2 linked regions of the Rosistilla ulvae genome follow. The protein of the gene in region 2 interacts with the protein of the main gene of each other region in a pairwise test. Links are inferred from orthologs where the notes say so. Each region holds a gene or a part of one and is shown on either strand. Other genes may lie near its edges.

Region 1 (3,287 bases), 2.3 Mb from region 2 along the record:
ATGCTGGCAGATCCGGTGCTGGAGCGATTGATCGACGCGTTGCAGTCGATTCCGCATCTGCGGCGGCTGAGGATTCACAGCCGGCTGCCGATCGTGCTGCCGTCGCGCGTCAACGATGCCCTTGTCGGGATGCTGACCGCTTCGCGGCTGACCGTCTGGATGGTCGTCCATTCGAATCACGCCAACGAACTCGACGAAGCCGTCGGGCAAGGACTGGGGCGTTTGATCGATCGCGGCATCCCGGTGCTGAACCAGGCGGTGCTGTTGCGCGGCGTCAACGACGACCTCGATGCGTTGACCGATCTCTGCCGGCGGCTGATCGATCTCCGCGTGACGCCTTATTATCTGCACAAACTAGACCAGGTCGCCGGCGCGGCTCACTTCGACGTCTCAAAAGAACGAGGTTGCGAGCTGATCGAAGGCTTGCGAACGCGGTTGCCCGGATATGCGGTCCCGCGTTTTGTGATCGAACAGCCCGATCAACCGTCGAAGACCACGATCGTTTAGACCCAAAACCGTCCACTACATCCCGCCGCTAATTCTTGCGACGGTCCGAGGCTCCTTCGTTGAACGGTATTGCGGTTAGACCGCCGGCCATATTTGCTCTGCCCGCGATCGGGCAGAGGCTTCCGTTTCGGTTCGCGTTAAGCCTTGGAGCCCGAACGGCCGATGCGGCGGCGATCCGATTCCCGCAGAACCGCTTTACGCAACCGGATGCTCAACGGAGTGATCTCGACAAGTTCGTCGTCTTCGATGAATTCGAGAGCCGCTTCGAGGAACAGTTCGCGAGCCGGTTTGAGGACGACGTTGTCATCGCTTCCCGAAGCTCGCATGTTGGTCAGCTTCTTCTCGCGGGTCGGATTGACGGTCATATCGTTGTCACGAACGTTTTCGCCAACGATCATCCCCTCGTAGATTTCGTCGCCGGGGCGGACGAACAATTCGCTGCGATCTTGCAATGTAAACAGCGAGAACGGAACCGCTTTGCCGCTGGTCATCGAGACCAACACGCCGTTGCCACGCGAGGGAACTTCGCCTTCGACGGGACGGTAGCTGTCGAAGCGATGGTGAATGATCGCGGTCCCTTGCGTTGCGTTGAGCAACCGGGTTCGCAAACCGATCAGACCGCGAGCGGGAATGTTGAATCGCAGCAATTGGTAGCTGCCGCGCGGCGAGATGTCTTCCAACAATCCGCGGCGGTGACCGACCAATTCCATCACGGGTCCCATCCGTTCTTCGGGGACTTCGACGTTCAGGATTTCGTACGGTTCGTGCTTCTTGCCGTCGATCTCCTGGAAGACCACGCGCGGCTTACCGACGCTCAATTCATAACCTTCGCGACGCATCGTTTCGATCAACACCGACAGGTGAAGGACACCGCGGCCACGCACGGCGTAAGCTTCGGTTCCTTCGATCGGCGCGACGCGGAGGGCGACGTTTCGTTCGAGTTCCTTTTCCAGACGCGTCTTCAATTGACGCGTGGTCACGTATTTGCCTTCGCGTCCGACCATCGGGGATGAATTGATGCTGAAAACCATTTCCAACGTCGGTTCGTCGACTTTCAATCGATCCAGCGGCATCGGGTGATCGGGATGGCAGATCGTATCGCCGATCTCGACGTCGTCCAGACCAACGATCGCGACGACTTCGCCGGCCGAGGCCTTCTCGACTTCGACGCGTCCCAGCTTGTCGAAGATATGCAATCCGCCGACCTTGCGTCGTGCGATTCGGTCGCCCGATTGATGCACGGCGACGGTCTGTTCGGCCGACATCGTTCCCGAAGTGATCCGTCCGATCGCGATTCGGCCGACGTATTCGGACCAGTCGAGTGTTGTCACCAACATTTGCAACGGCGCGTCGACTTCGACATCGGGACCGGGCAGATCGTCGACCAAACGATCCAACAGCGGTGTCATGTCGGTCCCCGGTTTGCTCGGGTCGTCGGTGGCGTAGCCTTCTTTGCTGGAAGCGAAGACATAAGAAGCATCGTCGAGGAAGTGGTCGCCGCCAAGTTCAGCCAGCAATTCGAGAGCTTCGTCGAGAACCTCCATCGAACGGGCGTCGGGACGATCGATCTTGTTGATCACGACGATCGGCTTGACTCCCGCCTCCAACGCCTTTTCCAACACGAAGCGTGTTTGCGGCATGGGGCCTTCGGCGGCGTCGACTAGGACCAACGCACCGTCGGCCATCCGGACGACGCGTTCGACCTCGCCGCCAAAGTCGGCGTGACCAGGGGTATCGATGACGTTGATTTTCACGCCGCGATAGGGAATCGCGATGTTCTTCGAAAGGATCGTGATCCCACGTTCTTTTTCGAGATCGTTCGAATCGAGAATCCGTTCACCGCGGAGATCGGATTCACGTTGTTCGCTGCTTTGCCGCAGCAAACAATCGACGAGCGTCGTTTTGCCGTGATCCACGTGAGCGATAATGACGACGTTGCGTAGATCGTTTCGACGCATAAGACAGGTTGCTTTCCAGAAAGGTTTGTTCGCCGCGAACGCATCCACGGCAAGCATCCGCTGTTTCGCACACCGAGTTTGGTGGCGACATCACCGCGAATCCTATTCATAGAAATTGTGCATATCCCTTCGACGCTGACTAGGCCAGATCGGTTCTTTGGCACAAGAATTGCCTCCGCGCTGCAGCGATTCAGGGGATTGAAACGCCCTCGACCTACCAACTGTTTTGTTCGGCTGTTTTTGCCGGGCGGCATCGATGTCGCGGCGAATCAGTCCGTTGGTGGAGCAGTTGGGGCCCCCAATCGGCATGGCAAACAGTCCCCGAACAACCGGGCAAAGGCGGATAATCGCGCTGCCATGTCGCTGCATCGGCGGCATTCGCTGCTTTGGCTCTCCTCTGACATCCGAGCGGGTTGCACAATGGATGCAAAACCTTGAAAATGTGTTGAAACGACAGTTTCCGTCTATTGAGCGGTCGACTTCTTGACTCAAGAGTCGATCGCTTTAATTTTGAATGAACCCAACTTTAAAGCAGGAAGGAACAGGTGCCATGAGTGGATCGGTACCAATGACCCGCGACGGTTATAATCGATTGAAAGCGGAGGTCGCCCATCTGGAAGGGGTGCTGATGCCCGAGATCACTGAGAAATTGGCGGCTGCGCGGGAAGAGGGAGACCTGAAGGAGAACGCCGAATACCACGCCCAACGCGAAAATCAGGGGTTGCTGCAGGCGAAGATCAACGAACTGAAAAGCAAGATCGCCCGGGCCGATATCGTCGATGTCTCTCAGTTGCCCAAGGATGAGGTCGTTTTCGGTTGCAA
Region 2 (3,295 bases):
CAAGCGTCGACCAGAGATGCCACCAACTGAGCAGGCGATGCTCACTGGCAAATTCCTTGCTAGCGATTAGCAGCTGCTTGGGAGACCGCGGATCCCCACGTTGGTCGGTCGTTTTGTCAAAGGTCATTCAGCTGCTTGCCGTCGTTTCAGAAAAGTAAATACACCGAATCGAACGGAGCAATGAAGGGGCCTGCTGTAAGTCCCATTCGCCATACGGCTCGCAGGTATTCGTTTCTGCATCCCGCAGATGCCGGAATATACCCCTTTCCCTCTAGGAGTCACAGGGCATTTAACCGAGAAGCGGTTTTCCCCTCATAGCGTTGGCCATTTTTCAGCGTAGCGGAAGACGTCAAGTCTTTCGATCCACCGCCGATGCCCCCCGAAACTCTTGACGGCCTGTTGATTTAATCAGCCGTTTGGGCGTTAGCCCCGGTTCAAGCACTGCTAAACCTGGGCTAACGCCCAAACGGCTAATCCAAGAAGTTCGCATGCGATTAAATCAACAGGCCGTTGACGAGTTCCGCAACGGGTCGTTCTCACGCCGGGGACCGCGCTACGGCTGCTTTACGATCCGCCAACAGCGATGGATACGGCGGTTTCGGTATTCTGGGGGGACTGTTTGCGCCGAGATCTCGCGGATATCGGTCGCTTCGATCGCGCCGTGGTCAAACTTCAGACGCCGAAAATTGCTGCTGAAGTAGACCACGCCTCCGGGGTTCATCAGCTTCAGCACCGAATTCAATAGATCGACATACCCGTGCTGTACCTCCCAAACATCGTCGGTCCGCTTGCTGTTGGAGAACGTTGGCGGATCGACAACCGCGAGGTCATAGGTCGGTTTGGGAACGTGATTGGCAAGGAAATCGAGCGTGCTATCGCGATGATACTTGTGCTCCAAACCATTGAATCCGTTAAGCGCCATGTTCCGCCGGGCCCAATCCAAATAAGTGTTCGACCAGTCGACGGTCGTCGTCCGCGACGCCCCCCCGGCGGCGGCGTAGACCGAAAACGAACCGGTGTAGGCAAACAGATTCAGCATCGATTTCCCCTCCGCCTCGCCACGGACCATCCCCCGCGTCAGCCGGTGGTCCAGAAACAGCCCGGTATCGACGTAATCCGATAGGTTGACGATAAAACGCAGCCCCGCCTCGTCGACTTCGGTCTCGTATTGCTCGCTGGCAACATGCTCGTGTTGGCTCGATCCCGATTGCCGCGAACGTCGTTTTAAGAAGGTCTGCCCTTTGGGAATCTGTAACGTATCGCTTGCCGTCTGCGCCATCAGGTCCAACCAGTTGGCATGCTGGGCCGGATCGCGATCGTGCGGCCGTTCGTATTCATTAATATGTAGATGATCGCCATAGCGGTCGACAACCAACGGAATCTCGGGAATATCCCGCTCGTACAGTCGGAAACAGGTCACACCTTGGCGGGTCGGCAGTCGGCGCAAATGCCTTGCCCGCTTGGTCAACCGCGTGCGAAACAGTGCAGCCTGTTCGTGAGCCTTGGCGTCCAGGTGCCCAAAGGCAGGGGTAATCGCCTGGACCGGCCGCGAGGGGACCGGCGACGGCTGAATCTTGGCTGCCACTTCCGACTCTGTCCCCGGTTCGATTTCTTGACCGCTTGGATCGTCAGAGACCGATACCGCGGCACCCGATGGATCGGCATCGCCCCCCTGCCGCGGCCGTTTCGGTCCATGGAACTGATAATAAGTACATTCGGTACGGGCGTTGTACAGTTTCCGCCGGCGGTCGGCGTCGCGTCCGACGATCTGTTCAAACCGCGGGTGCGGTGTCAGCACGTAATGGGACCACGTGGTCAGCCGCCGCAGAACCAACGGGATCGAACGGTAGAGCGCGTCCTGACCGGGATTCCGGCGGCCGCTCATGTCGTAGGGCGTGTGGGTGATCAAGCAACCGTACTGCTTGGGACTGGAGAGCGCATCGAACGACTTGGTCTGAAAATGGACCGAACCCTCCACGCCGGCCAGGTGTGCGTTTTCGCGAGCCGCCGCCAACGCGCGTCCATCGACATCGGTACCGATGATCCGCCCCTCCAGTTCGGGCAATTGCAGCTGCAACGCCTCGTCGGTCGCCTGTTCCCACAACGCTTGCGAAAGCGTGGGCCATTGTTGCGAGGAAAAACTGCGTCCCAGCCCCGGTGCCATCCGGCGGCCGATCATCGCAGCTTCGATCACGATCGTGCCGTTGCCGCAAAACGGATCGACCATCGGCCGGTCGCGGTTCCAGAAACTCAGCATCACCAACGCAGCGGCGAGCGTTTCCTTGATCTGAACCAAACCTGGACGTTCGCAATAAGGGCGTTTATGCAATCCCGGTCCGGTCGTGTCGAGCGTTAGCGTCATCTGATCTTGAATCAACGACGCTTCTAATTTGTATTGGGCCCCGGATTCGTCCAACAGTTCGGTCCCATATTCTCGCTGCATCCCCAACACCGCTGCCTTCTTCACGGTCCGTTGGATCGCTGGAACGCTTTCCAATTGAGAATTGTGCGACTTCCCAGAAACCGGAAAACAAGCGTCCTTGGGCAGCCATTGGCTCCAGGGAAGATCGCGCGTTTGATCGAACAGGGCGTCGAAGTCGCCGGCTTCAAAGCTGGCCAAACGGACCAACACACGATCGGCCGACCGCAACCAAAGATTGGCACGGCAGATCGCCTCCGGCGGTGCGACGAACAAGATTCGCCCGGGCGTGAGCACTTTGCCAACATACCCCAGATCGGCCAGTTCGCGGCGGACCACGGCTTCGAGACCAAAGGCACAGGTAGCAATTAAATCGAGGGAATCAGACATGTGAACAGAAGAGCTTCGCGAGGGTTCTGGGAGCATCCAACGCGTCATCGACGCGGGAATCGTTCACGATATCGCAGAATGGTGAGATCGCGAAGGGATGGGAATCGGTGGTTCGATCGATACCGGTCGGTGAGGGCATAAAAAAACCCCAGGGCATCCGAAGACACCCTGGGGCACACTTTCATCTTGCAAGATGCGTGGAGGTCTTAAATTCAGCCACCACAGCTGCTGCAGCCGCTCGAAGCGACTGGTGCAGCCGAACCGCAGCTGCTGCATCCGCTAGGAGCAGCCGAGCCACAGCTTGGAGCTGGAACTTGGACTTGAACTTCGCGTTGAACCTGAACAGGAACGCAAACGGTGTAAGTTTCTGGCACTTGCTCAGTAACTTGACGGTTTACGGTGTAGGTAACTTCGCGAGTTTGAGTTTGAGGAACGCTTACGGTGTAAGCGACTTCGCGGGTTTGAGTTTCGCAACGAGTCTTGTTG

Evidence for each region.
Region 1: the proteins of rlmKL (region 2) and typA interact in binary tests that used the Escherichia coli proteins (3 or more experiments, as listed by UniProt). The link is inferred for Rosistilla ulvae from one-to-one orthologs.

The regions. Positions count from the first base shown.
Region 1 is NZ_CP036261.1:2,436,865-2,440,151, reverse strand. Bases 56-3,019 are described here. They hold typA (translational GTPase TypA), read right to left. Parts: upstream 2,466-3,019; coding sequence 645-2,465; downstream 56-644. Other genes in these bases: greA (transcription elongation factor GreA), read left to right, coding at 3,016-3,019; epmB (EF-P beta-lysylation protein EpmB), read left to right, coding at 56-507. Outside these bases: more of epmB, read left to right, coding at 1-55; more of greA, read left to right, coding at 3,020-3,287. UniProt on the Escherichia coli protein: A 50S ribosomal subunit assembly protein with GTPase and nucleotide-independent chaperone activity, required for 50S subunit assembly at low temperatures, may also play a role in translation.
Region 2 is NZ_CP036261.1:4,767,495-4,770,789, forward strand. What follows is about bases 182-3,153. They hold rlmKL (bifunctional 23S rRNA (guanine(2069)-N(7))-methyltransferase RlmK/23S rRNA (guanine(2445)-N(2))-methyltransferase RlmL), read right to left. Parts: upstream 2,810-3,153; coding sequence 554-2,809; downstream 182-553. Other genes in these bases: EC9_RS16835 (hypothetical protein), read right to left, coding at 3,022-3,153. Also shown: EC9_RS16825 (fatty acid desaturase family protein), read right to left, coding at 1-127; more of EC9_RS16835, read right to left, coding at 3,154-3,295. UniProt on the Escherichia coli protein: Specifically methylates the guanine in position 2445 (m2G2445) and the guanine in position 2069 (m7G2069) of 23S rRNA. Methylation occurs before assembly of 23S rRNA into 50S subunits.